DNA from 3 places in the Aeromonas sp. EU05-FHT14A05 genome. Region 3 is predicted to be linked to each of the others. Evidence: predicted binding sites of a transcription regulator. Region 3 holds the regulator's gene; each other region holds the start of a gene.

Region 1 (10,064 bases), on a different contig from region 3:
GCCTGATGGTGGGGCTGGTGGTCGCCATCTTCCAGGCCGCTACCTCCATCAACGAACAGACCCTGAGCTTCCTGCCCCGTCTCGTGGTCACCCTGCTGGCCCTAGGGGCCGGTGCCCACTGGGGCTTGCAGAGCCTGATGGACTTCTTCCAGCTGATGGTGAGCCAGATCCCCGAGGTGGTCGGCTGATGCCAGTGTCGGCATTTGCGACCGTCAGGCTGCCGATGACGACCCGTCCCACGGCTTTCGGAGCGGCGGCGTGAGCTATACCACTGCGGTGATCATGGAGTGGCTGGCGTCCGTGCTCTGGCCGCTTGCCCGGGTGAGCAGCCTGCTGATGGTGATGGCGGTGTTCGGCAGCCGGCTCGCTCCTGCCAACGTTCGCATGGGGCTGGCGCTCGCCATCACCTTCATCATCGCCCCTCTGCTGCCCCCCATGCCCAAGGTGGAGCTGTTCTCCGTCGGCAGCTTCCTGGTGCTGGGGCAGCAATTGCTCATCGGCATAGCGCTCGGCCTCATGACCCAGTTTCTGCTGGAAAGCTTCGTGATGGCGGGCCAGATCATCGCCATGCAGACCAGTCTGGGCTTCGCCACCCTGGTGGATCCCATGAACGGCCAGTCGGCCCCCGTGGTGGGCCAGTTCTACCTGATGCTGGCGACCCTGGTGTTCCTGGCGGTGGACGGCCACCTCCTGATGATCAGGATGGTGGTGCTGAGCTTCGAGACCCTGCCGGTCTCGGACAGCGGGCTCAGCCTGCCCGCCATCCGCAGCCTGGTGAGCTTCCTCGGGGTCATGTACCAGGCCTCCCTGGTGATGGCCCTGTCGGCCATCATAGCCCTGCTGCTCATCAACTTCGCGTTCGGGGTCATGACCCGGGCGGCCCCCCAGCTCAACATCTTCAGCATCGGCTTTGCGGTCAGCATGATGTCGGGCCTGTTTATCCTCTGGCTCACCATAGGGGGTTTCATGGGGCACTTCGATTCCCTCTGGGAGCGGGTGCAGGAGACCAGCTGCGAGCTTATCAAGGTCCAGTGCCTGGGGGGGCAGAATGGTTGATACCGGTCTGCTCGACAGTTGCCAGCCAGTCGGGAGACTGCATCTCATTGATACCGAGCGGGTCAACGGCACCGAACAACCAGGCCATGCTATCGGCTGGCTGATCGACAGCGGCCAGTCAGTCGGGGGACTGCATCTCATTGATACCGATCGGGTCAATGGCACCGAACAACCAGGCCATGCTATCGGCTGGCTGATCGACAACGGCCAGTCGGTCGGGAGACTGCATCTCATTGATACCGATCGGGTCAATGGCACCGAACAACCAGGCCATGCTATCGGCTGGCTGATCGACAGCGGCCAGTCAGTCGGGGGTCAGCGTGGCTGATACCGATCAGGAACGCACAGAACAACCCACGGGCAAACGACTGCAACAGGCCCGGGAAAAAGGGCAGATTGCACGCTCCAAGGAGCTGGGAACCGCCAGCGTCCTGCTGGCGACCGTGTTCGGCTTGCTGATGATCAAGGAGAGCCTGGCGGGTGCCATGGTCAAGGTGCTCACCATGGGCTTTACCCTGGACCGGGATCAGGCCTTCGATCCCAACGCCATGGGGGTCATGCTGCCCACCCTGCTGTGGGAGCTGCTGCAACCCCTCGGCCTGCTGTTCCTGCTGGTGACCATAGCCGCCTTCGTGGGCAACACCCTGCTGGGGGGGATGAACTTCTCCTCCGAGGCCATGCTGCCCAAGTGGAGCAAGTTGAGCCCCTTGAGTGGTTTGAAGAGGATGTTTGGGGTGCAGTCCTTGGTGGAGCTCGTCAAGTCCATCGCCAAGGTGGTGTTCATCAGCCTGTTCGCCTGGTGGATGCTGTCGAGCCAGTTCAATCACCTGCTCAATCTCTCCCTCGAGGGTTTCCCCGGCGGCATCATAGACGCCCTGGATCTGCTGCTGTGGATGCTGATCATCCTCTGCTGCGCCCTGATCCCCATCGTCGCCATAGACGTGCCCTTCCAGACCTGGAACCACAATCGCCAGCTCAAGATGACCAAGCAGGAGATCAAGGACGAGTTCAAGGACAGCGAGGGCAAGCCCGAGGTCAAGGGGCGGATACGCCAGTTGCAGATGCAGATGGCGATGCGCCGCATGATGGGGGATGTGCCCAAGGCGGACGTCATCATCACCAACCCGACCCACTACTCGGTTGCCCTGAAGTACGACGCGGGCAAGCCGGGGGCCGCGCCCAAGGTGCTGGCCAAGGGGGTGGACGAGGTAGCGATGAAGATAAGGGAGATAGCGCGGGAATACGACATCCCCGTGATGTCCTCGCCGCCCCTGACCCGGGCCATCTACCATGCCACCGAGATTGGCCAGGAGATCCCCGAGGGGCTGTTTGCCGCCGTGGCCCAGGTGCTGGCCTACGTCTATCAGCTCAAGAAGTTCCGCCGTGGTCGTGGCCGCCGTCCGACCCCGGTCGCCAGGGATCTCCCCATTCCGCCGGAATATCGCAAGTAATCTCTATTTTGGGAGGCGCTGGTTGTCTCCATCCCCAGGGATCAGTCCACTGTGCCACCGGAATATTGCATCTAGCCTCGCTCCCGCCCCGTTTGCCATGGATCGGCTCGCTATTCCCCACACTGATCACCATGGCGCTGCCCATTCCAGCGGGATTTGCGGGCAACACCTCGCTGCCCATCAAGCTACCCGAACGTGTCCTCCGACGGACTTCTGACAGCATCAAAATAAAATTCATATAAATCAACTTGTTGGGTAATTGGCTTGATATTTGCTTTAATTCGCCATCGGCAGTGGTAAATCGAGAAGAGCGATGGGATTAAAGGCTGGAGTGAGCCGTTTCAAAGAGTACAGATGGTTGCTCAGCAAGGGGATAGGGACCCCGTTGCTGGTGCTCGCCTCCCTCGGCATGGTGGTGCTCCCCATACCGCCCCTGATGCTGGATATCCTCTTCTCCTTCAACATCGCCCTCTCCATAGTGGTGCTGCTGGTGGCCGTCTATACCCGTCGGCCGCTGGAGTTTGCCGCCTTCCCCACAGTCCTGCTGATAGCGACCCTGCTGCGGCTCGCGCTCAACGTCGCCTCCACCCGGGTGGTGCTGCTGGAAGGCCACAACGGCAGTGCGGCGGCGGGCCATGTGATCGAGGCCTTCGGCAACGTGGTGATCGGCGGCAACTATGCGGTGGGCATCATCGTCTTCATGATCCTGGTGATCATCAACTTCGTGGTGGTCACCAAGGGTGCGGGCCGGATCTCCGAGGTGAGCGCCCGCTTTACCCTGGATGCCATGCCCGGCAAGCAGATGGCCATCGATGCGGACCTGAACGCCGGTCTCATCAACCAGGAAGAGGCGAAGAAGCGCCGTCAGGACGTGACCCAGGAAGCGGACTTCTACGGCTCCATGGACGGTGCCTCCAAATTCGTGAAGGGGGATGCCGTCGCCGGCATCATGATCCTCTTCATCAACATCATCGGTGGCTTCATCATCGGCATGATGCAGCACCAGCTCAGCTTCGGTGAAGCAGCCGAGATCTACACCCTGCTCGCCATAGGTGACGGCCTGGTGGCGCAGATCCCGTCCCTGCTGCTCTCCATCGCCGCCGCCATCATAGTCACCCGCCAGAATACCGATCAGGACATGGGCACGGCCGTGCTCGGCCAACTGTTCGAGAACCCCAAGGCGCTGGTGATCTCCGCCGGCATATTGCTGATGATGGGCAGCGTGCCCGGCATGCCGCACCTGGCCTTCCTGAGTCTGGGGGCCGTGGCGGCAGCGGGCGCCTGGTGGCTGCTGCGCCGGGAGAAACTGAACAAGGCGAGGGCGGCGAGCGGTGAACTCTTGCCGGCCCAGGGGGATGCCCCGGTGGAGCAGAAGGACCTGAGCTGGGACGACGTCATGCCGGTGGACATCATAGGCCTGGAGGTGGGCTATCAGCTCATCCCGCTGGTGGACAAGAACCAGGGGGGCGAGCTGCTCAACCGGATCAAGGGGGTGCGCAAGAAGCTCTCCCAGGAGTTCGGCTTCCTGGTGCCTGCGGTGCATATCCGCGACAACCTGGATCTCGCCCCGAACCAGTACCGCATCACCCTGATGGGGGTGAGCACCGGCGAGGCCACCGTCTATCACGACAAGGAGATGGCCATCAACCCGGGTCAGGTGTTCGGCCAGATCCAGGGCATAGCGACCCAGGATCCCGCGTTTGGACTAGAAGCTGTCTGGGTCGCCAAGGATCAGGTCTCCCAGGCCCAGACCCTTGGCTACACAGTGGTGGATGCGGCCACCGTGGTGGCAACTCACCTCAGTCAGATCCTCTCCAACCATGCCGCCCTGCTACTGGGTCACGACGAGGTGCAGCAACTGCTGGACATGATAGGGAAGCATCAGAGCAAGCTGGTGGAAGGGCTGGTTCCCGAGGTGATCAGCATGGGCAACCTGGTCAAGGTATTGCAAAATCTCCTCAATGAAGGCGTGCCAATTCGCGATATGCGCACTATCCTGCAGACCCTCGTGGAATATGCGCCACGCAGCCCGGACCCGGAAGTGCTGACCGCCGCCTGTCGTATCGCCCTGCGCAGGCTGATCGTGCAGGAGATTGCCGGCCCCGAGCCCGAGCTGCCGGTGATCACCCTTTCACCAGAACTGGAACGCATATTGCATCAATCCCTGCAAGCAGGTGGGGGAGATGGCGCCGGTATAGAGCCGGGACTGGCGGAGCGGATGCAGCGCTCCCTGGTGGAAGCCACTCAACGACAAGAACTGGAAGGCCAGCCGGCCGTGCTTCTGACATCGGGGATATTGCGCAATACCCTGGCGAAATTTGTCAAGAATGCCATTCCTGGATTACGCGTCCTGTCTTATCAGGAAGTGCCTGATGACAAGCAGATCCGCATCGTCAGTGCGGTGGGACAGGGCTAGTTAGCGGAGATGACGGGTGAAGATTAAGCGGTTTTTTGCCAAAGACATGCGCACGGCGCTGGCCGAGGTCAAGGAGACTCTCGGGCCGGATGCCGTCATCATGTCCAACAAAAAGGTCACCGGTGGGGTGGAGATAGTCGCGGCCGTCGATTATCAGTCCCAGGTGCCTGGACCTAAAGATGCGCCGGTTCGCCGTCAGTTGAACGATGAGAGCGTCAATATCTCGTCTGCGGGCAAGCAGATGACGCGCTCGGCTCCCCCCAAGGAGCAGAACGAATACTATGCCGATACCCTGGCGGCCCTGCTGGCGCGCCAGCAGAAGCTCAACCCTGCCAATCCGGCGGGCAACGGCACCCCAGCTCCGGCACCATGGTCCGGGAATGGGGCCGCTGGCGGCAATCAGTCCGCGGGACTGGCGTCCGCCAACGGCGCACCCAGGACGCTGGCCGAACAGGGCCAGTGGGGTGCGGCCCCCGAGCCTGCCAAGCCGAAGGCGCGTCCTGCCCCCGGCCCCCGTGCTGCCCAGTCCGCCCCGCGGGATCAGGAGATGGAGGGGATGCGCAAGGAGATGGCCAGCATCCGCAAGCTGCTGGAGCACCAGATCTCCGGTCTGATGTGGCAGGAGGTGGAGCGCCGCGAGCCGATGCGGGCGCTGCTCATCAAGGAACTCAAGAAGATGGGGTTCGATGATGCCTTCGCCGATCAGCTGGCCGGGCTTATCCCGGAAGACATGCCCATCCATCAGGCCATGGCCCAGCTGGCCGAGGTGCTGACGGCCCAGCTCAAGATCAGCGAAGACGACATCTTGCGCCAGGGCGGTGCCGTGGCGCTGCTCGGCCCTACCGGGGTGGGCAAGACCACCACCATCGCCAAGCTGGCGGCTCGCTTTGCCATGAAGTATGGCGCCGAGCAGGTGGCCCTCATCACCACGGACAACTACAGGATCGGGGCCCACGAACAGTTGCAGACCTATGGTCGCATCATGGGTTGCCCGGTGCGTCAGGTACGTGATGCCGAGGAGCTGGCCAATGCGCTCTATCAGTTCCGTCACCGTCGGCTGGTGCTCATCGACACCGCCGGGGTAGGGCAGCGGGATATCCGCCTGACCGAGCAGCTCGACACCCTGGTCAAGAATGCCAAGGTGCGCATTCGCAGCTACCTGGTCATGTCAGCCACCTCCCAGCGCCGGGTGATGCAGGAGGCGGTGGATCACTTCCGGCGCATTCCGCTCTCCGGCTGCATCCTGACCAAGCTCGACGAGAGCCTGAATCTGGGTGAGGTGATCAACGTATGCATTCAGAACGCCCTGCCCATCAGCTACATCACAGATGGACAGCGGGTGCCGGAAGATATTCAAGTTGCCAATGCGGCGCTGCTGGTCGGCGCGGCCATGGGCTCGCTGGAGCGGGAAACAGAAGACCCTTACTTCTGGGGTTCAGGCTTTGGCGAGGCCGAAGATTCGGAGTTTTATGAGTAACATGTATATGGATCAGGCGAGTGGTCTGCGCAAAATGCGTCAAAACAATCGAGTAAAAGTGATCGCCGTGTCCGGAGGCAAGGGGGGCGTCGGCAAGACCAACGTGACCCTGAACGTGGCGGGAGCCATGGCCGCCCAGGGCAAGCGGGTGTTGGTGCTGGATGCCGACCTGGGTCTGGCCAACGTCGACGTCATGCTGGGGCTGCGGGTGCACCGCAACCTCTCCCATGTGCTGGCGGGGGAGTGCACCATAGACGACATCATCGTCGAGGGGCCCTACGGCATGATGATAGTGCCGGCCACCTCGGGCACCCAGTCCATGGTCGAGCTGTCGCCGGTGCAACATGCCGAGCTCATCCGCGCCTTCAGCGAGATGAAGACCCAGGTGGACGTGCTGCTGGTGGACACGGCGGCAGGGATCTCCGACATGGTGCTGAGCTTCACCCGCGCGGCTCAGGACATCATGGTGGTGGTGTGCGACGAGCCCACCTCCATCACCGATGCCTATGCGCTCATCAAGATCCTCTCCAAGGATCACGGGGTGTTCCGCTTCAAGGTGGTGGCCAACATGGTTCGCTCCCTGCGCGAGGGGCAGGAGCTCTTCGCCAAGCTGACCCGGGTGACCGACCGCTTCCTGGACACCTCTCTGGAGCTGGTGGCCTGCGTGCCTTACGACACCAACCTGCGGGCCGCGGTGCGTAAGCAGAAGCTGATCGTCGAGGCGTTTCCCAAGTCCCCCGCCTCCCTGGCATTCCGTGCCCTGGCGAACAAGGCGGCGAGCTGGCCCATCCCGAACCAGCCGGGGGGACACCTCGAATTTTTCCTGGAAAACTTATTGCAAAAGCCGGTCATAGCACAGGAAGACTCCCGTGAATAAAGCCCAAGCATACTTGCGTCATCAGGATTCCTACGTGCTGGTCGAGCGTCATGCTCCGCTGGTCAAGCGGATTGCCCAGCATTTATTGGCTCGCCTGCCAAGCAGTGTCTTGCTGGATGACCTGATCCAGGCAGGTATGATTGGGCTGCTCGAAGCCTCCCGCAACTTTGACGGCAGCAAGGGCGCCAGCTTTGAAACCTATGCCGGCATCCGCATCCGCGGCGCCATGCTCGACGAGATCCGCCGCGGGGACTGGGTGCCCCGCTCGGTGCACCGCAACAGCCGTGCCATCGCAGAGGCGATCGAGAACGTGGAGCAGGCCCATGGCCGGGATGCCAGAGACACCGAGGTGGCCGCCAGCATGGGGGTCTCCCTTGGCGAATACCATGCCATGCTGCAGGATGTCTCCTGCGGCAAGATCATCGGCATCGAGGATCTCGGGGTCAGCGAGGATGTGATAGGGCATCCCGATGACGCCAGCGGTCACGGCGGCTTCGACGATCTGGCGGCCGAGCGCTTTCAGGGCGCCCTGGCCGAACACATCGCCCGCCTGCCCGAACGGGAAGCCCTGGTGCTGTCGCTGTATTACGACGAAGAGCTGAACTTGCGTGAAATCGGGGAAGTCCTGAGCGTGAGCGAGTCTCGGGTGAGCCAGATCCACAGCCAGGCCATGCACAGGCTGCGGGCCCGTTTGAGAGATTGGAATTTATAAGTGGTTGTACTGGCTACACTGGAACGCAACTCTAAGGCATAATCCGCACCATAAAACCTGCGATCTGCATCATGTAAGTGAGCCGTTTTGGCGGCTATTTAGGAGGGAATTTTGGACAAGAACATGAAAATCCTCATCGTCGACGATTTTTCAACGATGCGCCGGATTATCAAGAACTTGCTGCGTGACCTGGGATATAACAATACCCATGAAGCAGACGATGGCAACACGGCCCTGCCGATGTTGAAAAACGGCGATTATCAGTTCGTGGTCACCGACTGGAACATGCCCGGCATGCAGGGCATAGACCTGCTCAAGGCGATCCGTCTCGATGACAAGCTCAAGCACCTGCCGGTACTGATGGTGACTGCGGAAGCCAAGCGCGAGCAGATCATCGAAGCCGCCCAGGCCGGGGTCAATGGCTATATCGTCAAGCCGTTCACTGCCGCCACCCTCAAAGAGAAGCTCGACAAAATCTTTGAACGAATCGGCTAAGGAGCGGCAGGGATGAAGGCCAAAACGAGTGCCATGATCTCGCTTGAACAGGCAAGGATGCTGGTTGCCCACCTGGAGCGAGAAGAGTTTGAACAGGCCGATACCATCCTCGCCGATGTGTGCGCCCCCAATGCGGCGGCCCTGTTTGACAAGGTGGGGCAGCTGACCCGCCAGTTGCACAACTCACTGCAAGATTTTCGCCTGGATCCCAGGATCCCCGACCTGGCCACCCATGAGATCCCGGATGCCCGGGAGCGGCTCAGCTATGTCATCGACATGACGGACAAGGCGGCCAATCGCACCATGGATGCGGTCGAGGCCAGCCTTCCCATCGCCGATCGGCTCAATGACAACATTCAGCTGGTGATGCCCAATTGGAATGCCCTGATGAGCCGGGATCTTGAACTGGGCCAGTTCAAGGCACTCTGCCATCAACTGAATGATTTTATTAAGGCTTCGGAGACGGATGCCGATAAGTTACGACAACTGCTGACTGAAATCCTGATGGCTCAGGATTTCCAGGACTTGACCGGTCAGATGATCCGCAAGGTGATCAAGCTGGTGCAGGAAGTTGAAACAAAGTTGATAGAGATGCTGACCATGTTTGGTGAGGCCGTCATCGAGAATTCGGCGCGCAGCCTGCCGGCGAGCGGCATCGAGGCAGAGGGCCCCATCATGAACCCGCAGACAAGGTCCGATGTGGTCAATGGTCAAGATGATGTGGACGATCTGCTGTCTAGCCTGGGATTCTAATGGAGTGACGCATGGCCTTCGAAGTTGATGAAGACATACTGCAAGACTTTTTGGTCGAAGCATCAGAAATATTGGAACAGTTGTCTGAACAACTGGTCGACTTGGAAAAGCGGCCCGATGACAAGAATCTGTTGAATGCCATCTTCCGCGGCTTCCATACCGTCAAGGGGGGAGCGGGTTTCCTCTCCCTGACCGAGCTGGTGGACGTCTGCCACGGTGCCGAGAACCTGTTCGATATGCTGCGCAACGGCAAGCGAACCCTCAGTGCCGAGCTGATGGATGTCATCTTGCAGGCTCTTGATGCCATCAACGTCATGTTTGCCCAGGTGCAGAACCGGGAGCCGACCAGCCCGGCCTCTGCGGATCTGCTGCACGATCTGCACGAGCTGTGCAAACCCGAAGGGCAGGAGCAGCTGCGTACCGCCAGTGTTGCCGCCCCGCAGCAGCCAGAACCCGAGCCCGAACCTGAACCCGTCATCGTCGCCGAGAGCGCCCCTGTGGCCGTCAACGGTGGCGGCTCCATCGACGAGATCTCCGCCGACGAATTCGAGCGTCTGCTGGATGAACTGCACGGTGCCGGCAAGGCGCCGACGGTGTCTGCCGCCCCCGTGTTGAGCGGTTCGGGCGACATCACGGACGACGAGTTCGAGGCCCTGCTCGATCAGCTGCATGGCCAGGGCCAGCACGGCGGCGCCCCGGATCTCTCCCCGCTGCAATCGGTACAAAAAGAGGTGGACGAGCTCATCGACGACGACGAGTTCGAACGCCTGCTGGATGAATTGCATGGCCGTGGCCAGGCGCCCCAGCACAGCATGGCGGCTGCACCG
Region 2 (10,064 bases), 150 kb from region 3:
CGCTGATCGAAGCCAGGGGATTTAGTGCGGAGTGATTTATCCCTATATGGGTAAAAATCAGACCAATATTCTGCTTACTTGTTTTTATTGTTGAGATTGATCACTTAAAAACGAGCCAGATTGGATGAAAATGCTGCTGTCAACTAACCCAAAAGGATTGCAGCATGACTCACCCTATCCGCAAGACCCTGATCGCCGTCGTCCTCGGCATGACCCTCTCCCCCCTGGCCATGGCCCTGCCGCAGGTTCATATCCTGGCGACCGGTGGCACCATAGCCGGGGCGGGGCAGTCCGCCACCCAATCCAACTATGAAGCGGGCAAGGTGGCCATCGAGACCCTGATCGCCGCCGTACCCGAGATGAAGAACGTGGCCGAGGTGAAGGGGGAGCAGGTAGTCAAGATCGGCTCCCAGGACATGAACGACGAGGTGTGGCTCAAGCTGGCCAAGCGGGTGAACGAGCTGCTGGCCAAGGATGACGTGGATGGCATCGTCATCACCCACGGCACCGACACCATGGAAGAGACCGCCTACTTCCTCAACCTCACCGTCAAGAGCGACAAGCCGGTGGTGCTGGTCGGCGCCATGCGCCCCTCCACCGCCATGAGTGCCGATGGCCCGCTCAACCTCTACAACGCCGTGGTTACCGCCTCCGACCCCAGCTCCAAGGGCCGTGGCGTCATGGTCGCCATGAACGATACCGTGCTGGATGCCCGCGACGTCACCAAGACCAACACCACAGGGGTGCAGACCTTTGCCGCCCCGAACTTCGGCCCGCTGGGTTACATCCACAACGGCAAGATCGACTACCAGCGCAGCCCGGCCCGCCTGCACACCAGCAAGACGCCGTTTGACGTGAGCAAGCTCGACAAGCTGCCGCAAGTGGGCATCGTCTACAACTATGCCAACGCCACCGATCTGCCGGCCAAGGCCATGGTGGATGCCAAGTTTGACGGCATCGTCAGCGCCGGGGTGGGTAACGGCAACCTCTACCACACACTGTTCGACACCCTGGCCAAGGCGAGCAAGGATGGCATCCGGGTGGTGCGCTCCGCCCGCGTGCCGACCGGCGCCACCACCCTGGATGCCGAGATCGACGACGCCAAGTACGGCTTCGTGGCCGCCGGCACCCTGAACCCCCAGAAGGCGCGCATCCTGCTGATGCTCTCCCTGACCCAGAGCAAGGATCCGGCCCAGATCCAGCGCTGGTTCCAGCAGTTCTGAGTCCGGGGTTCAATCCGCGAACCTAAATCCATGAAGAAAGGGCAGGATCCGATCCTGCCCTTGCTTATGGCGCCATGTTCAGATGCCAGGTGCCTTCAGCTCACCATCAGCCAGCCGCAGAACCCCAGATACACCAGCCCCACGCAGGCCAGCCTGCCCGCCGTCATTCGCCCGCGACTGAAACCCCACCACAGCAGTGCCACTGCCAGCAGGGTCACCAGGGAGGAGACCAGCATGGCGCTGTCGAGCAACCAGGGGGTGAACAGCAGGCAGAATGCCTTGGGAATGGTGCCCTGGATCATCATGGCGCCGGAGATGTTGGCCAGCGCCAGCCGGTACTTGCCCTGCCGCACCCAGATCAGCACGTTCATCAGCTCGGGCATCTCTGTCGCTACCGGGCTCAGCAGCAGGGCCGCCAGCACGGGAGATAGGCCGAACAGCTCACCCATGCTCTCCAGCTGATGGACGAACAGCTGCGCCGCCAGCGCGACCACCACCAATGCCACCAGGGTCTGCAGCAACACCTTGTGAAGGGCCGGGATGCCGGCCTTGGGATCCAGCTTGAGGGGCTCTGGCAACGGGGTCTCGTGGCTGTCGGCCTGTTTCAGCTCGCGCCGCACATAGAGGAGGTACGCCAGCACGAACAGCGGGGCCAGCCAGGTCTTGCCGGTGAAGGCCACCATGCCGAGGGCCACCGCCACCAGGAAGATGCCGACAAACCAGGCCTGATCCCGACCTATCTCGCGCTGCACCTCGTCATTGATGACCCTGTGCTCGCGGCTCATACACAGCAGCATGGTCAGGCCGACGGCGGCATAGCCTATGGTGGAGAGCACCAGGGGGCCACCGAGGGCGGCGCCTATCCCTATCTGTTGCTGGGCGGGGGCATTCCCCATCAGCAGCGCGCTCAGGGTGACTATGCATTCGGGCAAGGCAGTGCCGAGGGCCGCCAGCAGGGAGCCGGTGGCACTCTGGGAGAACTTGAAGTGATGGCCGGTCCATTCGATACCGTTGACGAAATATTCGCAGGCCAGGTAGATGGTGACGGCAGAGAGCAGAAATAACAGCAGGGTGATCAACATAATAGGCAACCGCCAGGCGAGCAGAACAACCGATGGACCCGATACGGCTCGCCCGGCTGGCTTGCGTATCGAGGCCAAAGGTCTTGCAGAGCGATAGATGCTATCGCCGCCCATGCCATGGATCGGCAGATCCAAGAATGTTGACATGAGCCCGGCCCGGATCACGGGCGGGTTGCTACTCCCCAATGACAGTGCGGGGTTTTTACCAAGAGACGGGTCACCCCACAAGGAAAATGGCGGCTCATCCCCCCGGCAACTTGTAAGGGGATGTAACCTGGCCAGCGACCATTCCCATCAGTCTGCTCGCCAGGATCCGCATCCCGCCCACAGGATCCTCGCCTTGGCACAGGGATTGCTATGAGTTGACTACTGTCCACATTGACTTGGGAAGGGTGAACGATGAAACGGTGGATCCAACATTTTTATCAGCTGAATCGCCTCAACTGGCTGATGGTCTGGCTGCTACTCTGCTGCAGCATCATATTGCTGTTCCCGGCCGGGCTGATGAAAGGCGCCGTCAGTCAGTGGGCCACGGCTCACGCCGCCTGGCTGGGGGTTGGCATGCTGATCGCCATCTCCTACTTCTGCAGCCAGGGTTTCCTGATCGCCTGGGAGTGGGCCTGTGACGAGTGGCAATCCCGTCGTCAACAGGATCAACTGGCCCAGATGATAGGTTTCCTCGACTTCAACGAGAAGGCGGTGCTGCGGGAGTTCGTGCTGCAACGGAAAAGCGTCATAAACCTGCCGATCACCGAGCCTGCCGTCAAAAACCTGATGGATGCTGGGGTGCTGACCTATGCCTATGGCAAGCCGGTGCGAGAGAAAGAGGACGAAAACCAGATCCGCGCCCTGATGATTGCGCTGCCGGCACGGCCGCTGCTGACCTACAAGGTGCTGGGGCTGTCGCGCGGCAAGATGAGCGACGAGCAGGTGGAGCAGATCATGAATGCCAGACCCAAGTTCGCCCAGAAGAGCTTCCAGCGCTGAGCCGCCACCATCCTTCAAACGAAAGAGCCGGACACTGTCCGGCTCTTTGCTATCTGGTTGGGGCTACTCGGTTCTTGCCTTGAGATAACCGGCGTAGTCGGGCACCTGGACGCTGAATGCCTGCTGCATGTGCGGGCTGTCCATGATGAAGTCCGCCGTCGCTTCGTTGGTGGCGACCGGGATGTTCCAGACCGCCGCGAGGCGCAGCAGTGCCTTGACATCCGGATCGTGCGCCGCGGGATTGAGGGGATCCCAGAAGAAGATCATCACGTCGATCTTCCCTTCGGCGATGAGGGCGCCGAGCTGCTGATCGCCCCCCATGGGGCCGGAGAAGAGGCAGGTGATGGGAAGCTGCGCCTTCTTGCCGAGCAGGGTGCCGGTGGTGCCGGTCGCATAGAGGTGGTGGAGCTTGAGCTCCTCCTTGCGGCGCAGCACCCAGTTCAGCAATGGGGTCTTCATGTTGTCGTGAGCCACCAGGGCTACCCGCTTGTGGGGCGCCATCTCACGTGCAATCAGTTCCATGGAAATCATCCGTAGCAAAGTGATGGGAATAGGGCCGTATCCTAATCGAAAGCGGCGTGTGCTGCTCTGCCCTGCATCGTAACTGTGATCACTGCAATGGTTCAATCCGGCTTGGGGCAGAGCCTCGTGTGCCGAGCCCGGCGGTGCGCCCCGTGCCGTGAAGGGGGGGGGCTGACTTGGGGAAACCATCCGGTTGGCTCCTGCCTGGCAGACAGTAATGCCCGTATGTTTCAGATTCATGCCTGGGCTTGAAGCTGGCGACCCAGAAAAAACCCGCCTTGGCGGGTTGGGGGCAGATCTTGATGACATCCGCACTCAGGATGATGCGGTATGAAGCTGGGATTGCTGATAATTTTCCAGGCCGATGCGAGCGATGAGGTCCAGCTGGGTTTCCAGCCAGTCGACGTGCTCCTCCTCGTCTTCCAGGATCTCCTGGAGCAGGTCACGGCTGACGTAATCATGGACGGATTCGGCATAGGTGATGGCCACTTTCAGGTCGGGGATGGCATCCATTTCCAGTGACAGATCGCAGCGCAACATCTCTTCGACTGTCTCACCGATGCGCAGCTTGCCCAGATCCTGCAAGTTGGGCAGTCCTTCCAGAAACAGCACTCGTTTGACCAGCTCGTCGGCATGCTTCATCTCATCGATGGACTCATGATATTCCTTGTGTCCGAGCCCCTTGAGGCCCCAGTCATCGTAGATGCGGGCATGCAGGAAATATTGGTTGATGGCAACCAGCTCATTGGCCAGCACCTTGTTGAGGTGGGCAATGATTTTGGGATCTCCTTTCATCGACATTACTCCTCGTGTTCGAGCCTAGGGCACCGATCACTAGAGCGTAGTCGAGAAAAATGACCATAAGAAGATGGCGAATCGGCTCCCCTGCAAGGGAGAGCATCCGCTCGATGAAGTGAAGGGGTCGGAAAGAGGCGCTTCAGGCCACTTCGTAATAAAGGGGCGCCTGCTCCGACTCCAGCTTGTCGATCTCGGTGGCGATGATCTCCATCGCCATGCGCACGCACTTGCCACATTGGGCACCGACTTCCAGCGACTGTTTCAGCTGTCTGAACTCGGTCTTGCCTGCCTGTACCGCCTTGCGGATCTGGTTATCTGTGATGCCGCGGCACAAACACACGTACATATTAGTGGACCTCATGCTGGAATGAGATGAAATCTAAATGAGAATGGTTCGTAATGCAAAGAACGAATGGTAATAAGATCCCCTGCTTGCCAGTGATTCCCCCCTTGAGGAGAATGCAACCATCAGAGAGGAGACCAAGATGCTCAAGAAACTATTCAGTGCCCTGTTCAAGGGGCAAGCTGCCCAGATAGTCGATGTCACGCCCACCGAATACGCCGGCTATCTCATCTATCCCGAACCCATGGCGGAAGGGGGGCAGTACAGGCTGGCCGGTCGCATCACCAGAGAGATCGACGGGCAATTACAGACTCATCGCTTCATCCGCTCCGATCTGTTCGCCAACCCAGCCGACGCCGAGCGCTTCATGGTGCAAAAAGCCCATACCTTCATCGATCAGATGGGGGAGCGCATGTTTGAGCCGCGGGTGAAGCCGGACGACAGTTCATCCTCATGATCCCTGCCGAGGTGGATCTGTTGCGCCAGGCTCTCGCTCACGCCGGTGAGCGTCGCCTGATCTGGCTGGAAGGGCTCGAAGCCGATTGCATCACCCGCGCCGAACCCTTGCTGGGGGAGGCTGTCTTCTGGCTGGGGGATGGCCCCGAACGCCATAAGCCACTGCCTGCCGCCAAGGCGCTACAACGGCTCGGTCAGGAGTGCGATACCCTGGTGTTCAACGCCTTCAGCGGCTTTCATCCCGATGCCTTCGGCGCCCTGGCGGGCACGCTGCGCGCCGGGGGTCTGCTGCTGTTGCTGACGCCTCCCAGAGAGGCGTGGCCAGCCTACCCGGATCCGGACAGGTTGCGACTGGTCGCCCAGCCTGAGGATGCCAAGCTGGCGGGCCATGGTTTTATCGCCCGCCTGGTGCGGCTGCTGACAGGGGATCCTGCCCTCTCCTTGAGTCCTCCCGCCGGCATCGAGCCCTGGCGTCCTCTTGACGCAAGCCGGCCACTCAGTACCGATCAAGCCCGTGCGCTGCCGGCCATTCACAAGGTGTTGCATGGTCATCGCCGTCGTCCGCTGGTGCTGAGCGCGGATCGTGGCCGCGGCAAGAGTGCGCTGCTGGGTCTGGCCAGCGCCGATCTGCTGCGTCAGGATCCCGGCCTGCAGATAGTGGTGACGGCACCCGCCCAGGCGACCGTCGCCACGCTCTTTGCCCATGCCTCGGCGGCGCTGGCAGACACGCCTGAGCGGTTGGCGGGCCTGACCTATGTGTCGCCAGACCGAGTCGCTCAAGGGGATGTGCAAGCGGATCTGCTGCTGGTGGATGAGGCCGCCGCCATTCCGACCCCGCTGCTGGAGGCCATCCTGGCTCATCACAGCCGCATAGTGTTCGCCACCACCGAGCACGGCTATGAGGGGACGGGGCGTGGCTTTCATCTGCGTTTCAAGCGGGTGCTCGATAGGCAGACCCCGGATTGGCAGGAGCTGCATCTGGCGGAACCCATCCGCTGGAGCCGGCATGATTCGCTGGAGCCGCTGATCTTCCGGCTGCTCGGCCTCAATGCCGACACAGTGGCCCCCCAACCTCCGAAGACACCGAGCTGGCGACGGCTGGCGCAGGAGGCGCTGGCCGGGGATGAGGCGCTGCTCAATCGGGTGTTCGGCCTGCTCGTCCTGGCCCATTATCAGACCAGCCCCAGCGATCTGCGGTATTTGCTGGAGAGCCCGGACCTCGACATCCACCTGCTGGAGCAGGAGAGGGAGCTGCTCGGTGTTGCCCTGGTGGCCCGGGAAGGGAACATAGCGCCTGTGCTGGCTCATGACATCTGGGCTGGGCGAAGACGCCCCCGTGGTCATCTGCTGCCCCAGTCGCTGCTGGCACACGCCGGCTTCATCACGGCTGGGGAGCGCACCTATGCCAGGGTGATGCGCATCGCCATTCATCCTGCCCTGCATCGCCTGGGACTGGGTTCTTTGCTGCGGGCGCAGCTGGAAACACACTACCGCGCGCAGGGATACGACTATCTGGGGTCAGCCTTTTCTGCGAGTCCCGATCTGCTGCCATTCTGGCTTAAGGGGGGCTTGACGGTATTGCGCATCGGCCTGCAGCGGGATGCAGCCAGCGGCAGCCATGCGGCCTTGTTGCTCAAACCGCTGAAAGTGGAGCTCGATCCGGAACTGGCTCAATGGCGACGGCGCTTCGTGAGCCAGTTGCCCACCCTGCTGGCAGGAGAGCTCAAGGGGCTGGAGCCCGAACTGGTCTGGCTATGTCTGAGAGGTGACGTGGCCGCAGAGGCGCCCGCACTGGATGAGTTCGAGTATCAGGAGCTCGACTGCTTTGCCCACCATCACAAGCCGTTCGAGCTGTGCCAAGCCAGCCTGCAACGCTGGCTGGCCAGTCGGTTGACTGTGCTGGATGAACTGTTTCCCGACGAGCGTCGGCTGCTGATCGCCCCCATCTGGCAGTATGTGCCCTGGGCCGAGCTGGCAAAGACGTTGGGGGTTGCCGGCAAGCCAGCAGTGATCAAGCGGCTGCGCAGCCTGCTGGCCCGGCTGTTGGACAAACAGGCGCCTATGACCTGACGACGGACGACATGGCCGCGGCGGTGCGAGATGACACCTGCGCTCGCCATATAAGAACAAGGGGCCTGTGTGGCCCCTTCTCTTTTGTCGCGCGGCCCTGGCCGCTCGCTACCGGATATGTCCTGTGATTGCGCCGTTCAGGGCTATGTCATGGGGCAATGGTTGCCACCAGCCCCTTCGTTTACTCCGGATAGGATGCCAACTGCTCTGATGAGTCCCTCGTCGGTCGGCACCACTTTGGTTTTTTCAGAATATGGACTAATACTTGAGTGTGACTGAACGTTTAATAAATGCATTATTTTCAGATGGTTAGCTTTTAAGCTGTCAATGCTTGCCATCTTTTCTAACGTGCACAGGGAGTGCAATGTGGGAAAAAATGCAATCAACCATGGCGCATGGATGGTGTGGCTCGCCAGCAGCAGTGTTTCCGCCAACGACATCACATTCAACATGACACGCGGGGCGACCGCCATCAGCCAGCAGGTGCATGACCTGCATATGACGATCTTCTATATCTGCTGTGCCATTGGCCTTATCGTCTTCGGGGCCATGCTCTGGTCCATCGTCCACCACAGAAAGTCTCGCGGCGCCAAGGCCGCCCAATTCCACGAGAGCACCCGCATCGAGCTGTTATGGACGGCCATCCCGGTGCTGATCCTGATCGCGATGGCGGCACCGGCGACCTCGACTCTGCTGAAGATGGAGGATACCTCCAAAGCCGATCTCACCGTGCTCATCACGGGCTCGCAATGGAAATGGCATTACAAATATCTCGAGCATCCGGTGGAGTTTTACTCCTTGCTGGCGACCAGCAAGAAGCAGATCTCGGGCGACGAACCCAAGAGCGGCACCTATTTGCTGGAAGTGGATCAGCCTCTGGTGTTGCCCGTCGGCAAGAAGATCCGATTCCTGATGACCTCGGACGATGTAATTCATTCCTGGTGGGTGCCCGCCTTCGCGGTGAAGAAAGATGCCAATCCCGGTTACATCAACGAATCCTGGACCCGCATCGACAAGGCTGGCACCTACCGGGGGCAGTGTGCCGAGCTGTGCGGCAAAGACCACGGCTTCATGCCCATAGTGGTGGTGGCCAAGCCAGCCGGGGAGTTCGATGGCTGGATCGCCAGGACAGCGGCAGATCAGGCGGCAGCCAAGGCCCAGCAGCAAGACCTGGCCAGCCAGACCATGACACTGCCGCAGGCCATGGAGCTGGGTGAGAAGGTGTTCCTGGGGCATTGCGCCGCCTGCCATCAGCCCGCGGGTACGGGCTTGCCCGGCATCTTCCCGGCCCTCAAGGGCAGCAAGGTGGCGACGCTGCCAGAACACAGGGCCCAGCACCTGGACATAGTCCTGCATGGCAAGAGCGGGACTGCGATGCAGCCCTTCGGCAAGCAGCTGACGGCGCAGGAGCTCGCCGCCGTCGTGACATACGAGCGCAATGCCTGGGACAACAAGACCGGTGATGTCATTCAGGCTGCAGAGGTGCAGTCCCTTCTGAACCCAGTCGAACCAAACAAGGACAAGTGAGGCGCCAGCATGAGTGATGGAATCACGGATACCCTGCACAGCGAGCACGCCCACCAACCTGCATCGGGCCTGAAACGCTGGTTATACACCACGAATCACAAAGATATCGGCACTCTCTATCTGCTGTTCGCCCTGACCATGTTCTTCACCGGTGGCGCCATGGCCATGGTCATTCGGGCCGAGCTGTTCCAGCCCGGTCTGCAACTGGTCGAGCCCCTGTTCTTCAACCAGATGACCACGGTACATGGCCTCATCATGGTCTTTGGCGCCGTGATGCCCGCCTTTACCGGTCTCGCCAACTGGCTGATCCCCATCATGATCGGGGCCCCGGACATGGCGCTGCCCCGGATGAACAACTGGAGCTTCTGGATCCTGCCGTTTGCGTTTCTGATCCTGCTGTCGAGCCTGTTCATGGAGGGCGGCGGCCCCAGCTCGGGCTGGACCTTCTATGCCCCCCTGTCCACCAAATACAGCGGCAACAGCACGGCGCTGTTCGTCTTCGCCATCCACATCATGGGTATCTCCTCCATTATGGGGGCCATCAACGTCATCGTCACCATCTTCAACCTGCGGGCACCGGGCATGGGCTGGATGAAGATGCCGCTGTTTGTCTGGACCTGGCTTATCACGGCCTTCCTGCTCATCGCCGTCATGCCGGTCCTGGCGGCGGCGGTGACCATGGTGCTGACGGACAAGTATTTCGGGACCAGCTTCTTCGATGCGGCCGGGGGCGGGGATCCTGTGCTGTTCCAGCACATCTTCTGGTTCTTCGGCCACCCTGAGGTGTACATCATGATACTGCCGGCCTTTGGCATCGTCTCCAGCATCATTCCCACCTTCTCCCGCAAGAAACTGTTTGGCTATCGATCCATGGTCTATGCCACCAGCAGCATCGCCTTGCTCTCCTTCATGGTCTGGGCTCACCACATGTTTACCACTGGGTTGCCGGTGGTCGCCGAGCTGTTCTTCATGTACGCCACCATGCTGATCGCGGTGCCGACCGGGGTGAAGGTATTCAACTGGGTTGCCACCATGTGGCGGGGCTCCCTGACGTTC
Region 3 (10,064 bases):
CGCTGGCGCGCGCTGGCTCATGACGGCGGAGGAGGCGTCGCTCACTCCTCGTTGAAGCCCGAGGTGAACAGCGCCACCACGGCGGCCAGGGCCTCCACCTCTTCGGGGCCCTCCACCTGCACCTCCACCTGCTTACCCTGGGCAGAGTCCAGCATCAGCAGGCCGATCACGCTGTCCGCATCGGCCTCGATGCCGTCCTCGTTGCGCAGCAGCACATGGGCATCGAACCCCTGCACCAGCTCGAACAGCATCATGGCCGGTCTGGCATGGATTCCCAGCTTGTTTTTGACTTCTACCGAGGCGGAAACTGTCATCTGAACATCCTGTGGGTCTGTCAGGCTTGGGTGGAGCGCTTGTCCAGCGTGCGGTGACGGATCTGCACGTTCTTGCCAAGCAGTCGGAAGGTGCTGGCCAGCCGCTCGGCGATGAACACCGAACGGTGCTGTCCGCCGGTACAACCTATGCCGACGGTCACATAGCTGCGATTGTTGCGCTCCAGGTGGGGCAACCAGGTCACCAGCATGTTCTCTATCTGCTGGATGAACAGCATCACGTCCGCCTGGGCCGAGAGGTAGTTGGCCACGGGCTCATCCTGACCGGTAAACGGCTTGAGCTCCGGGATCCAGTGGGGGTTGGGCAGGAAACGGGCATCGAACACGAAGTCCGCATCCTTGGGGATGCCGTATTTGAAGCCGAACGACTCGAACACCAGCACCAGCTCGTTCTCTTTCTTGCCGAGCACCCGGGTCTTGATGAGCTCGCTGAGGTCATGAATGCTGAGGTTGGTGGTATCGATGCGCAGATCGGCGGTCGAGGAGAGGGGCGCCAGCAGGTGGGTCTCTTCCCGGATCGCCTCATCCAGCGACAGCTGTTTGCGGGACAGGGGGTGCAGCCGGCGGCTCTCGCCATAGCGCTTGAGCAGGGTCCCGTTGTCTGCATCGAAGAAGAAGCTGGAGAACTCCACCCGCCCCTCGTTGCGCACCTGGGTCAGCAGGTTGTCCAGCTTGTCTGGCTGGGTCGGCAGGTTGCGCACGTCTATGCTGACCGCCAGCTTGTCATACTGGCTCTCCACCGAGACGATCAGCTGGGGCAGCAGGTTGACCGGCAGGTTATCCACGCAGTAGTAACCCAGATCCTCCAGCACCCTCAGGGCCACCGTCTTGCCGGAGCCCGAACGACCGCTTACCACTATTAACTGCATCTTGTCCCCTCACGCCAACGTGGCGGTGTCAGACCCGGCATCAGGCCGAGGTCATGATCTGATAGAGTTCTTCGTCGCTGGTCGCCTGGCGCAACTGGCGGCAGACGGCCTTGTCACCCAGCTTGGATGCCATCAGGGAAAGGGTCTTGAGATGCTGCTTGCACTCGCTTTCCGGCACCAGCAATGCAAAGAGCAGGTCAACCGGTTGATTGTCGATAGAATCGAAAGGGATGGGTTCGGAGAAGGTCATCAGCACGGCGGTCGGCGCAAAGGCGTCGTCGATCCGGCCATGGGGAATGGCGATACCGGCACCGATCCCGGTACTGCCCATCTTTTCCCGCGCCAGCAGGCTTTCGAACAGCACCTGGCGGGAGGCGCCGAGGCGCTCTGCAGCCAGCTCACTGATGATCTCGAGGGCGCGTTTCTTGCTGGTACAAGGGACCGCACTCTTGGTGCAGTCCCGACTCAGTATGTGTTCAAGTTGCATAGTTATTTTTGATTTAACTTATCTTTGTGCTTGATGATCTGCCGATCCAGTTTATCCAGCAGGGTATCAATCGCCGCATACATGTCGGCATGCTGCGAATTGGCGAACACCTCTCCCCCGCTGACGTGCAGCTTGGCTTCGGCGATCTGGTTCAGTTTTTCGACGCTCAACACCACATGTACGTTGTTGATATGGTCAAAGTGACGCTCGAGTTTGGCAAATTTGTTATTCACATAATCACGCAGAGCTTCGGTAATCTCGACATGGTGTCCGGTCAGGTTAATTTGCATAACGTCTTCCTTTTGTTTGCCTAAACCAGGCGTTTGCGCTGATTGGATGGCGGGATCAACAAGGATTCACGGTACTTTGCGATCGTGCGTCTCGCCACCATAATACCCTGTTCGGCCAGCAAATCCGCGATCTTGCTATCACTAAGCGGTTTGGCCGGGTTTTCGGCCGTCACCAGCTTCTTGATCAGGGCGCGAATTGCGGTCGATGAGCACTCTCCTCCTCCCTCCGTGTTGACATGACTGGAGAAAAAAAACTTCAGTTCAAAGATGCCACGGGGCGTATGCATGTACTTCTGGGTCGTCACCCGTGAAATCGTCGACTCGTGCATCTCCACCGCCTCGGCGATGTCGTTGAGTACCATGGGCTTCATGGCCTCTTCACCGTATTCGAAAAAGCCCTGCTGCTGCTCGACGATGCAGCTGGCCACCTTGAGCAGGGTGTCGTTGCGACTCTCCAGACTCTTGATGAACCACTTGGCCTCCTGCAAATGGGAGCGGATGAACTGGGTATCCGTGCTGCTGCGGGCATTGCGTGCCATGGCCGCATAGGCCTCGTTGACACGGATGCGCGGCGCCGAATCCGGGTTGAGCTCAACCACCCATTTCGTCCCCTTCTTGACCACGGAGACGTCCGGGATCACGTATTGCGACTCGCTCTGGATGATGCCATTGCCGGGTCTGGGCTCCAGTTGCTGGATGAGATCCAGCACCTCCTTGAGATCGCTCTCCTTGAGCCGGGTCTTGCGCGCCAGGGTGCGATAGTCGCGGTTGCCGAGCAGGTCCATGTGCTCGCGGATCACCTCCCTTGCCTCATTGAGCCAGGGCAGGTCCGGCGAGTACTGACCAAGCTGGATCAGCAGACACTCCTGCACCGAGCGCGCGGCTATGCCGACCGGATCGAAATGCTGCACCCGCTTGAGCACGGCTTCCACTTCATCCAGTTCAACTTCTACCTCTTCACTGCTGACTGCAGCCTGAATATCTTCGAGAGAGGCGGTCAGGTAGCCGGACTCGTCGATGGCATCGATGATGGCGAGGGCGATCGCGGCATCCAGATCGCTGAACGGCGTCAGTCGCATCTGCCACAGCAGATAGTCCTGCAGGTTTTCGGTGGTTTCCCCCTGATAGACGCTGTCTTCCCCGTCATGAATGGGGCCGGCGCTCTGGGCAGTCCCGGCGGAGTAGACCTCATCCCAGGTGGTGTCCACCGGCAGTTCATCCGGCATGCTGTCCTGCGCCATGGCGTCGCTGGAGTCGAGTTGACTGGCGTCCTGGGGCTCTATCGGGCTGGTTTCCTGCGCCTCATTCTCCTCCTGCTCCAGCAAGGGGTTATTATCGAGCGCTTGCTGAATTTCCTGCTGGAGTTCCAGAGTGGAGAGCTGGAGCAGACGAATCGCTTGTTGTAATTGTGGCGTCATGGTCAGGGACTGACCGAGACGCAACTGTAATGTCGGCTTCATCTACGTCGGGATATCCTTATGTTCAGCGAGGCAGTCACCTAACAAAAATGAGGGGTGCCCCCTTACTATAGACTGAATTGATCGCCCAAATAGACGCGCTTGACCTGCTCATCGGCGAGGATATCGGCCGGTGCGCCCTCGGCAATCATCTTGCCGTGGCTGACGATGTAGGCCTTCTCGCACACATCCAGCGTCTCTCTGACGTTGTGGTCCGTGATCAGCACGCCCAGCCCTCTTTCCTTCAGATGCTGGATGATCTTCTTGATGTCTATGACCGAAATAGGATCAACACCTGCAAAGGGTTCATCCAACAGGATGAATCGCGGCTCTGCCGCCAGCGCCCGGGCAATCTCGACCCGGCGTCGCTCCCCGCCAGACAGGCTCTGACCCAGGCTGTCGCGAATATGGGTGATGTTGAACTCTTCCAGCAACTGCTCGACCTTATCCTCACGCTCCTCACGGCTCAACCCCTTGCGGGTCTGCATGACCCCCATCAGGTTGTCGAACACCGACAGGCGCCGGAAGATGGAGGCCTCCTGGGGCAGATAGCCGATGCCATTGCGGGCGCGGATATGCATGGGCTGCAGGCTGATGTCCTGCTCGTCGATGGTGATGAGACCCGCATCCCGCTGCACCAGGCCCACGATCATGTAGAAGGAGGTGGTCTTGCCAGCACCATTCGGGCCAAGCAGCCCCACTATCTGGCCGGTGCCCACTTCCAGGCTCACGTCGCTGACCACCATGCGGCGCTTGTAGCTCTTCTGCAAACCCGTTGCTTTTAACACTGCCATGGCTTCTGTTTCCTACTTCTTCTGATCGGCGGGTTTGTCGAAGTTTTCTACCTGATCCGGCAGGAACACCGTCTTGACGCGCTGGGTGGGTCCCTTGCTCTCGGCGATCATCTTCTGTTTGACGATGTCGTAGCGGATGAGGTCGCCGGTGACCTGGCTGTCTTCCTGCTTGAGCTGACCGTTGCCCGTGATGGTGACCAGACGGTTCTTCAGCTCGTAGCGAATGCTGTTGCCGTGGGCATTGACCGGCTTGCCGTTGTCCAGGATCTGGAAGAAGGTGGCAGGATTGCCATAGGCGGTCATCACCTCGGCGCCCTTGTCGCCGGAGCGGATCACCACCACCTTGTCGGCCTTAATCTTGATGGTGCCCTGGGTGATGATCACGTCTTCGCTGAAGGTGATGCGGTTGTCCTGCATCTCGGCCACTTGCTTGACCGCATCCACATAGACCTTCTCGGCAAAGTCGGACTCTTTGGCGCTCACTGTACTGCACAGCAGCAGGGCCGCGAGGGCCAGATTAACGTTTTTCATTGAAATAAGTGGCATGGCCTTTATCCAGTAATTCGAAATATTTACGATCCAGATGGCCCTTCAGGCCAACGCCCTCGGTCTGGAATTCCTGACCCACTATGCTGATGTGCTGGTTGCTTCTCACGTCCTGGGTCACCAGATCCAGCTCCAGATAGGGGGTATCCAGCGTGGAGATGAAAGACGCCGGCAGCAGGCCGTCCAGATGGACCTTGTCACGCAGGATCACGTTGTCATCTGTGTTGAGCACCCCGGTTTCGGCCGTGACCTTCCACTCGGCCTCCCCCTGCTCATCGAACATGTAGACCACCGGCTTGTCGAAGGTGGCCTGCTCGAGGATCTGGTAATACTCCGCATATTCGGACTCCAACCGCTCGGTCCGCTTGCCCTGCTCGTTGAAGCGGGTTGTGACCAGGTTCTTGGCGGTGAAATCCGGTTGATAGTTCTCTACCTTGGCAGCCGGTTCGGGCGCCAGCTCGATCTCGCCGAGTTGCCAGGCGGCCAGCGCCGCCAGAAACAGCAGGCCGAACAGAAACGTCTGCTTGTTCATACCGAAGCCTCGGGTTGGTAGTCGCCCAGGCCCTGCGCCTGCAGGATGAGATCGCACACCTCGCGCACCGCGCCCACTCCGCCCCCGAGGCGGGTCACCAGATCGGCACGAGCCAGCACCAGCGGATGGGCATCCGCCACCGCTATGCCGAGGCCGCAGGCCTGCATCACCGGCAGATCTATGGTGTCGTCCCCCATGTAGGCGGCTTGCGGCGCCTCCAGACCAAGCTTGGCCAGCAGCGCCTCGAAGTGGGGCAGCTTCTGATCCGCCCCCTGCACCAGGTGCTGCACCCCCAGACCCCTCATCCGATCGCTGACGATACGGGAGTTGCGCCCTGTGATGATGGCGATCTCGATGCCGGCGTTGAGCAGGGCACGCATGCCAGCACCGTCACGGGTGCAGAAGGTTTTCAGCTCTTCACCCTGGTTGCCCATATAGATGAAGCCATTGGAGAGCACCCCATCCACGTCACACACCAGCAGGCGGATCTGCGCCGCCTTCTCGTACTGGCTGCGCGTCACCGGACCATAGAGGGTCGGTACGTCTTGCATCAAATCACCCCGGCTCTCAGCAGGTCGTGCATGTTGAAGGCGCCAAGTGGTCGCCGTTCTTCATCCACCACCAGCAATCCGTTAATCTTTCTGGTTTCCATCAGTTTGACGGCCTCGGCCGCCATCATCTCAGGCCCTACGGTAACACAGTTGGCCGTCATTACGCGGCTGATCGGGGTGTGGTGAATGTCCACCTGCAGATCCAGGATCCGGCGCAGGTCACCGTCGGTGAACAGACCGGCCAGCAGCCCCTGCCCATCCACCACAGCCGTCATGCCGAGGCCCTTGCGGCTCACTTCCAGCAGCGCCTGGCTGATGGTGGCATCTATCCCCACCCGGGGCAACAGCTCGCCACTGTGCATCAGATCGCCGACCCGCAGCAGCAGCCGCTTGCCCAGTGATCCGCCCGGGTGCGAGAGCGCGAAGTCATCGGCGGTGAAACCGCGAGCTTCCAGCAGGGCCACGGCCAGGGCGTCCCCCATCACCAGGGTCGCCGTGGTGCTTGAGGTTGGGGCCAGACCCAGCGGGCAGGCCTCTTTCTCCACCTTGATGCACAGGTGCACGTTGGCCTCTTTCGCCATGGTGGAGGCCGGGTTGCCTGTCATGCAGATGAGCGGAATGCCGCGGCGCTTGAGCACCGGCAGCAAGGCCAGGATCTCGTCACTCTCGCCTGAGTTGGAGATGGCGATGATGAGGTCCCCGGCGGAGATCATCCCCAGATCCCCGTGGCTGGCTTCGCCAGGGTGGAGGAAGAAGGCGGGCGTCCCGGTGCTGGCCAGGGTCGCGGCAATCTTGTTGCCGACATGACCCGACTTGCCCATGCCGGTGACCACTATCTTGCCGGCGCAGCGCAGCACCATCTCGCAGGCGCGCTCGAAGGTCTCGTCGAGGTACTGGTAGAGTCCATCGATGGCTTGTTTTTCTATGTCCAGCACCGCACGGGCACTGCGACGGAAATCGAACAATTCAGACACTTTTTCAGGCTTTACAGACATAAAGGCACAGCTCCGGGCCGAAATTTGCTGCGGGATTATAAAAAAGTCTGTCGAGATAAGCGAATCGGATGCGGGACGCTCTGCTGCTGATGCAAGTTGTTACATAAAACTGTCGCGTATTTGGGGGGCAAAGCCGCTCAATAGTTGTTCCTTGCTGTTGCTTAGACCTAGACTAGCCCATAAAATTCGCTCTTCATTTATACCGGATGGACAATTGTTTGAACGATGACCTGATCACCATCTCCGACCTGACCTTCAGTCACGGAGATAGGTTGCTGTACGACAGGATCAACCTGACCATTCCCCGTGGCAAGGTCACCGCCGTCATGGGCCCCAGCGGCATCGGCAAGACCACCTTGCTGCGCCTGATCGGTGGCCAGCTCAAGCCTGAGTCCGGTCATATTCTGTTTGACGGGGAAGACATTCCCACCCTCTCCCGCGGCCGCCTGTATGAGGTGCGCAAGCGGATGAGCATGCTGTTTCAGAGCGGCGCTCTGTTCACCGGCATGACGGTGTTCGACAACGTGGCCTTCCCGTTGCGGGAACACTCGGGTCTGCCGGAAGAGCTGATCCACACCATCGTCATGATGAAGCTGCAGGCGGTGGGTCTGCGTGGTGCCGCCCGCCTGATGCCCTCCGAGCTCTCCGGCGGCATGGCCCGTCGTGCGGCCCTGGCCAGATCCATCGCGCTGGATCCGGATCTCATCATGTATGACGAGCCCTTCGTCGGTCAGGATCCCATCACCATGGCGGTGCTGGTCAAGCTCATCAAGGAACTCAACGATGCCCTCGGCATCACCTCCGTCATCGTCACCCACGATGTGAAGGAGGTGCTGAGCATCGCCGACTACGCCTACATCATCGCCAACCGCAGGGTAGTGGCGCAGGGCACGCCGGAGCAACTGCGCGAGGAGCACAATCCCGAGGTCGAGCAGTTCCTCAAGGGATTGCCCGATGGTCCTGTTCCGTTTCATTTTCCGGCAGGCGACCTGCTACAGGATCTGTGATGTTCATAAGTCAGATAAGCAAGCTGGGGCGGAGCGGGGTGCGGTTCATCAGCGCCGTCGGCCGTGCCACCATCATGCTGTTTCACGCGCTGGCGGGCAAACCCGAGCCCCGCAAGCACTTCCCCCTGCTGGTACAGCAGCTCTATGTGGTGGGAGTACAATCGGTCGCCATCATACTGGTGTCCGGCCTCTTCATCGGCATGGTGCTCTCCTTGCAGGGTTACAACGTACTGAAGGACTTCGGCGCCGAGCAGAGTCTGGGGCCCCTGGTCTCCCTCTCCCTGCTGCGGGAGCTGGGCCCAGTGGTCACCGCCCTGCTGTTTGCCGGTCGTGCGGGTTCGGCTCTCACCGCCGAGATCGGACTGATGAAGGCCACCGAGCAGCTCTCCAGCCTGGAGATGATGGCAGTGGATCCGCTGCGCCGGGTAGTGGCGCCCCGCTTCTGGGCCGGGGCCATCAGCATGCCGCTGCTGGCCTTCATGTTCAGCCTGATCGGCATCTTCGGCGGCAAACTGGTCGGGGTCGACTGGCTAGGGGTGGATGAGGGCAGCTTCTGGTCTGCCATGCAGGCCTCCGTCGACTGGCAGGACGACATCATGCAAGGGGCCATCAAGAGTGTGATATTCGCGCTGGTGGTGACCTGGATCGCGCTCTTCAATGGCTATGATGCCAAGCCGACCTCGGCCGGGATCAGTCAGGCGACGACCCGTACCGTGGTCCACTCATCCCTGGCCGTGCTCGGTCTGGATTTTATACTCACCGCAGTCATGTTTGGATAAGGGAAAGATGAAGTTCAGCAAAGTAGAATTCCTGGTCGGTGCCTTCATGCTGGCTGGCATCGCAGCCATTCTGGCGTTGGCACTGCAAGTGGCGGGATTGAGTTTCAAACCGGAAGGAGAAACCTATACCCTGCGCGCCCATTTCGATAATATCGGCGGCCTGAAAGTGCGCTCGCCGGTCAAGGTCGGCGGCGTCGTCGTCGGTCGAGTCAGCGACATCACGCTGGATGCCAAGAGCCAGGTGCCCATCGTCTCCCTGCAGATGCAGAAGAGTGCTGGCGAGTTCTCCGAAACCAGCACCCTCTCCATCCTGACCTCGGGTCTGCTGGGCGAGCAGTATGTCGGCCTGGCACCGGGTTTCACCGATGAAGAGATGGGCACCAGCATGCTCAAGGATGGCGACATGATAGAAGACACCAAGTCCGCCATCGTGCTGGAAGACCTGATTGGCAAGTTCCTGTACAGCCAGTCTTCCCCGGCCACCGATACGCCAGCAACCAAGGAGTAACCATGTTCAAGAAGATCGCCCTGCTGCTGGGCCTGATGACCAGCATGCTGTTTTCCGTCTCCGCCCTGGCAGCGGTCAATGCCGCCGACCCCTATGCCCTGGTGGATCAGGCTGCCCAGCAGACCTTCGCCCGCCTGAAGGCGGACCAGTCCCAGGTCAAGAGCAACCCGGACCACCTGCGGGTGATCATTCGCGAAGAGCTGCTCCCTTATGTGGACAATCGCTTCGCCGCCTACAAGGTGCTCGGCAACCAGATCAAGGAGACCACCCCGGCCCAGCGCGATGCCTTCGTCCAGGTCTTTACTGAATACATGGTGAGCTCCTATGCCGATGCCCTGGCCCATTTCGACAAGCAGACCGTCAAGGTCCAGCCGGGCAAAGCGCCCGGTGACAGCAACATCACCGCCGTCAACGTCAGCGTGAAAGAGGCCGGCAAGCCGGACATCTTCCTCGAGTTCAAACTGCGCAAGAACAACAAGACCGGTGAGTGGAAGGCCTTCGACATGGTCGCCGAGGGGATTAGCCTGCTCTCTGCCAAGCAGAGCGAGCTCGGTGGCCTCATTCGCCAGAACGGCATAGATGCGGTGATCGCCCAGTTGCGCGAGCACAATGCCAAGCCGCTGGTGCTCAAGTCATGACACTCCATGGGGAGCTGCAGGCGCCGCAGGTCAACGCCCTGTGGCAACGGCGATCCGAGTGGTGGCAAGATGATGCGCTCGATATGAGCGGGGTCACCACCCTGGATTCCGCCGGCCTGGCCCTGCTGGTCAAGTGGGCCAAAGCCACTCTGGTACGGGGAGGCACGCCGCAACTGGTGGGCGCCTCCACTGATTTTTATACCCTGGCCAACCTCTACGGGGTGGCCAGTCTGTTTCAACCCACCCCGCCCAACACCGAGGACGCATAATGCAAGTCTC

The links. The regulator sigma-54, encoded in region 3, starts transcription at its own class of promoters, with help from an activator protein. The targets are predictions, from matches to a motif close to TGGCACNGTTTTNGCTT.
Region 1: the regulator sigma-54 is predicted to act here: its motif matches at 2,768-2,784, upstream of flhA (flagellar biosynthesis protein FlhA).
Region 2: the regulator sigma-54 is predicted to act here: its motif matches at 2,647-2,663, upstream of AC3WR3_RS14510 (superinfection exclusion B family protein).

Annotation. Positions count from the first base shown of each region.
Region 1 is NZ_JBYTDH010000012.1:14,192-24,255, forward strand. It holds gene fliQ (flagellar biosynthesis protein FliQ) at 1-188, shown strand, start outside; gene fliR (flagellar biosynthetic protein FliR) at 259-1,056, shown strand; gene AC3WR3_RS16170 (hypothetical protein) at 1,049-1,384, shown strand; gene flhB (flagellar biosynthesis protein FlhB) at 1,377-2,507, shown strand; gene flhA (flagellar biosynthesis protein FlhA) at 2,821-4,923, shown strand; gene flhF (flagellar biosynthesis GTPase FlhF) at 4,940-6,400, shown strand; gene AC3WR3_RS16190 (MinD/ParA family protein) at 6,402-7,277, shown strand; gene AC3WR3_RS16195 (RNA polymerase sigma factor FliA) at 7,270-7,989, shown strand; gene cheY (chemotaxis response regulator CheY) at 8,113-8,484, shown strand; gene AC3WR3_RS16205 (protein phosphatase CheZ) at 8,497-9,237, shown strand; gene AC3WR3_RS16210 (chemotaxis protein CheA) at 9,249-10,064, shown strand, end outside.
Region 2 is NZ_JBYTDH010000010.1:14,922-24,985, reverse strand. It holds gene AC3WR3_RS14525 (heavy-metal-associated domain-containing protein) at 1-35, shown strand, start outside; gene ansB (L-asparaginase 2) at 165-1,223, shown strand; gene AC3WR3_RS14515 (sodium:calcium antiporter) at 1,319-2,305, opposite strand; yybP-ykoY riboswitch at 2,394-2,501, opposite strand; gene AC3WR3_RS14510 (superinfection exclusion B family protein) at 2,705-3,292, shown strand; gene AC3WR3_RS14505 (methylglyoxal synthase) at 3,356-3,814, opposite strand; gene bfr (bacterioferritin) at 4,130-4,609, opposite strand; gene AC3WR3_RS14495 (bacterioferritin-associated ferredoxin) at 4,752-4,958, opposite strand; gene AC3WR3_RS14490 (HlyU family transcriptional regulator) at 5,098-5,412, shown strand; gene AC3WR3_RS14485 (tRNA(Met) cytidine acetyltransferase TmcA) at 5,409-7,481, shown strand; gene coxB (cytochrome c oxidase subunit II) at 7,848-9,008, shown strand; gene ctaD (cytochrome c oxidase subunit I) at 9,018-10,064, shown strand, end outside.
Region 3 is NZ_JBYTDH010000010.1:168,684-178,747, forward strand. It holds gene AC3WR3_RS15245 (BglG family transcription antiterminator) at 1-23, shown strand, start outside; gene npr (PTS phosphocarrier protein NPr) at 42-314, opposite strand; gene rapZ (RNase adapter RapZ) at 335-1,201, opposite strand; gene ptsN (PTS IIA-like nitrogen regulatory protein PtsN) at 1,242-1,688, opposite strand; gene hpf (ribosome hibernation promoting factor) at 1,691-1,978, opposite strand; gene AC3WR3_RS15270 (RNA polymerase factor sigma-54) at 1,999-3,438, opposite strand; gene lptB (LPS export ABC transporter ATP-binding protein) at 3,504-4,229, opposite strand; gene lptA (lipopolysaccharide transport periplasmic protein LptA) at 4,242-4,760, opposite strand; gene lptC (LPS export ABC transporter periplasmic protein LptC) at 4,747-5,307, opposite strand; gene kdsC (3-deoxy-manno-octulosonate-8-phosphatase KdsC) at 5,304-5,858, opposite strand; gene AC3WR3_RS15295 (KpsF/GutQ family sugar-phosphate isomerase) at 5,858-6,853, opposite strand; gene mlaF (phospholipid ABC transporter ATP-binding protein MlaF) at 7,060-7,860, shown strand; gene mlaE (lipid asymmetry maintenance ABC transporter permease subunit MlaE) at 7,860-8,639, shown strand; gene mlaD (outer membrane lipid asymmetry maintenance protein MlaD) at 8,647-9,147, shown strand; gene mlaC (phospholipid-binding protein MlaC) at 9,150-9,785, shown strand; gene AC3WR3_RS15320 (STAS domain-containing protein) at 9,782-10,054, shown strand; gene ibaG (BolA family iron metabolism protein IbaG) at 10,054-10,064, shown strand, end outside.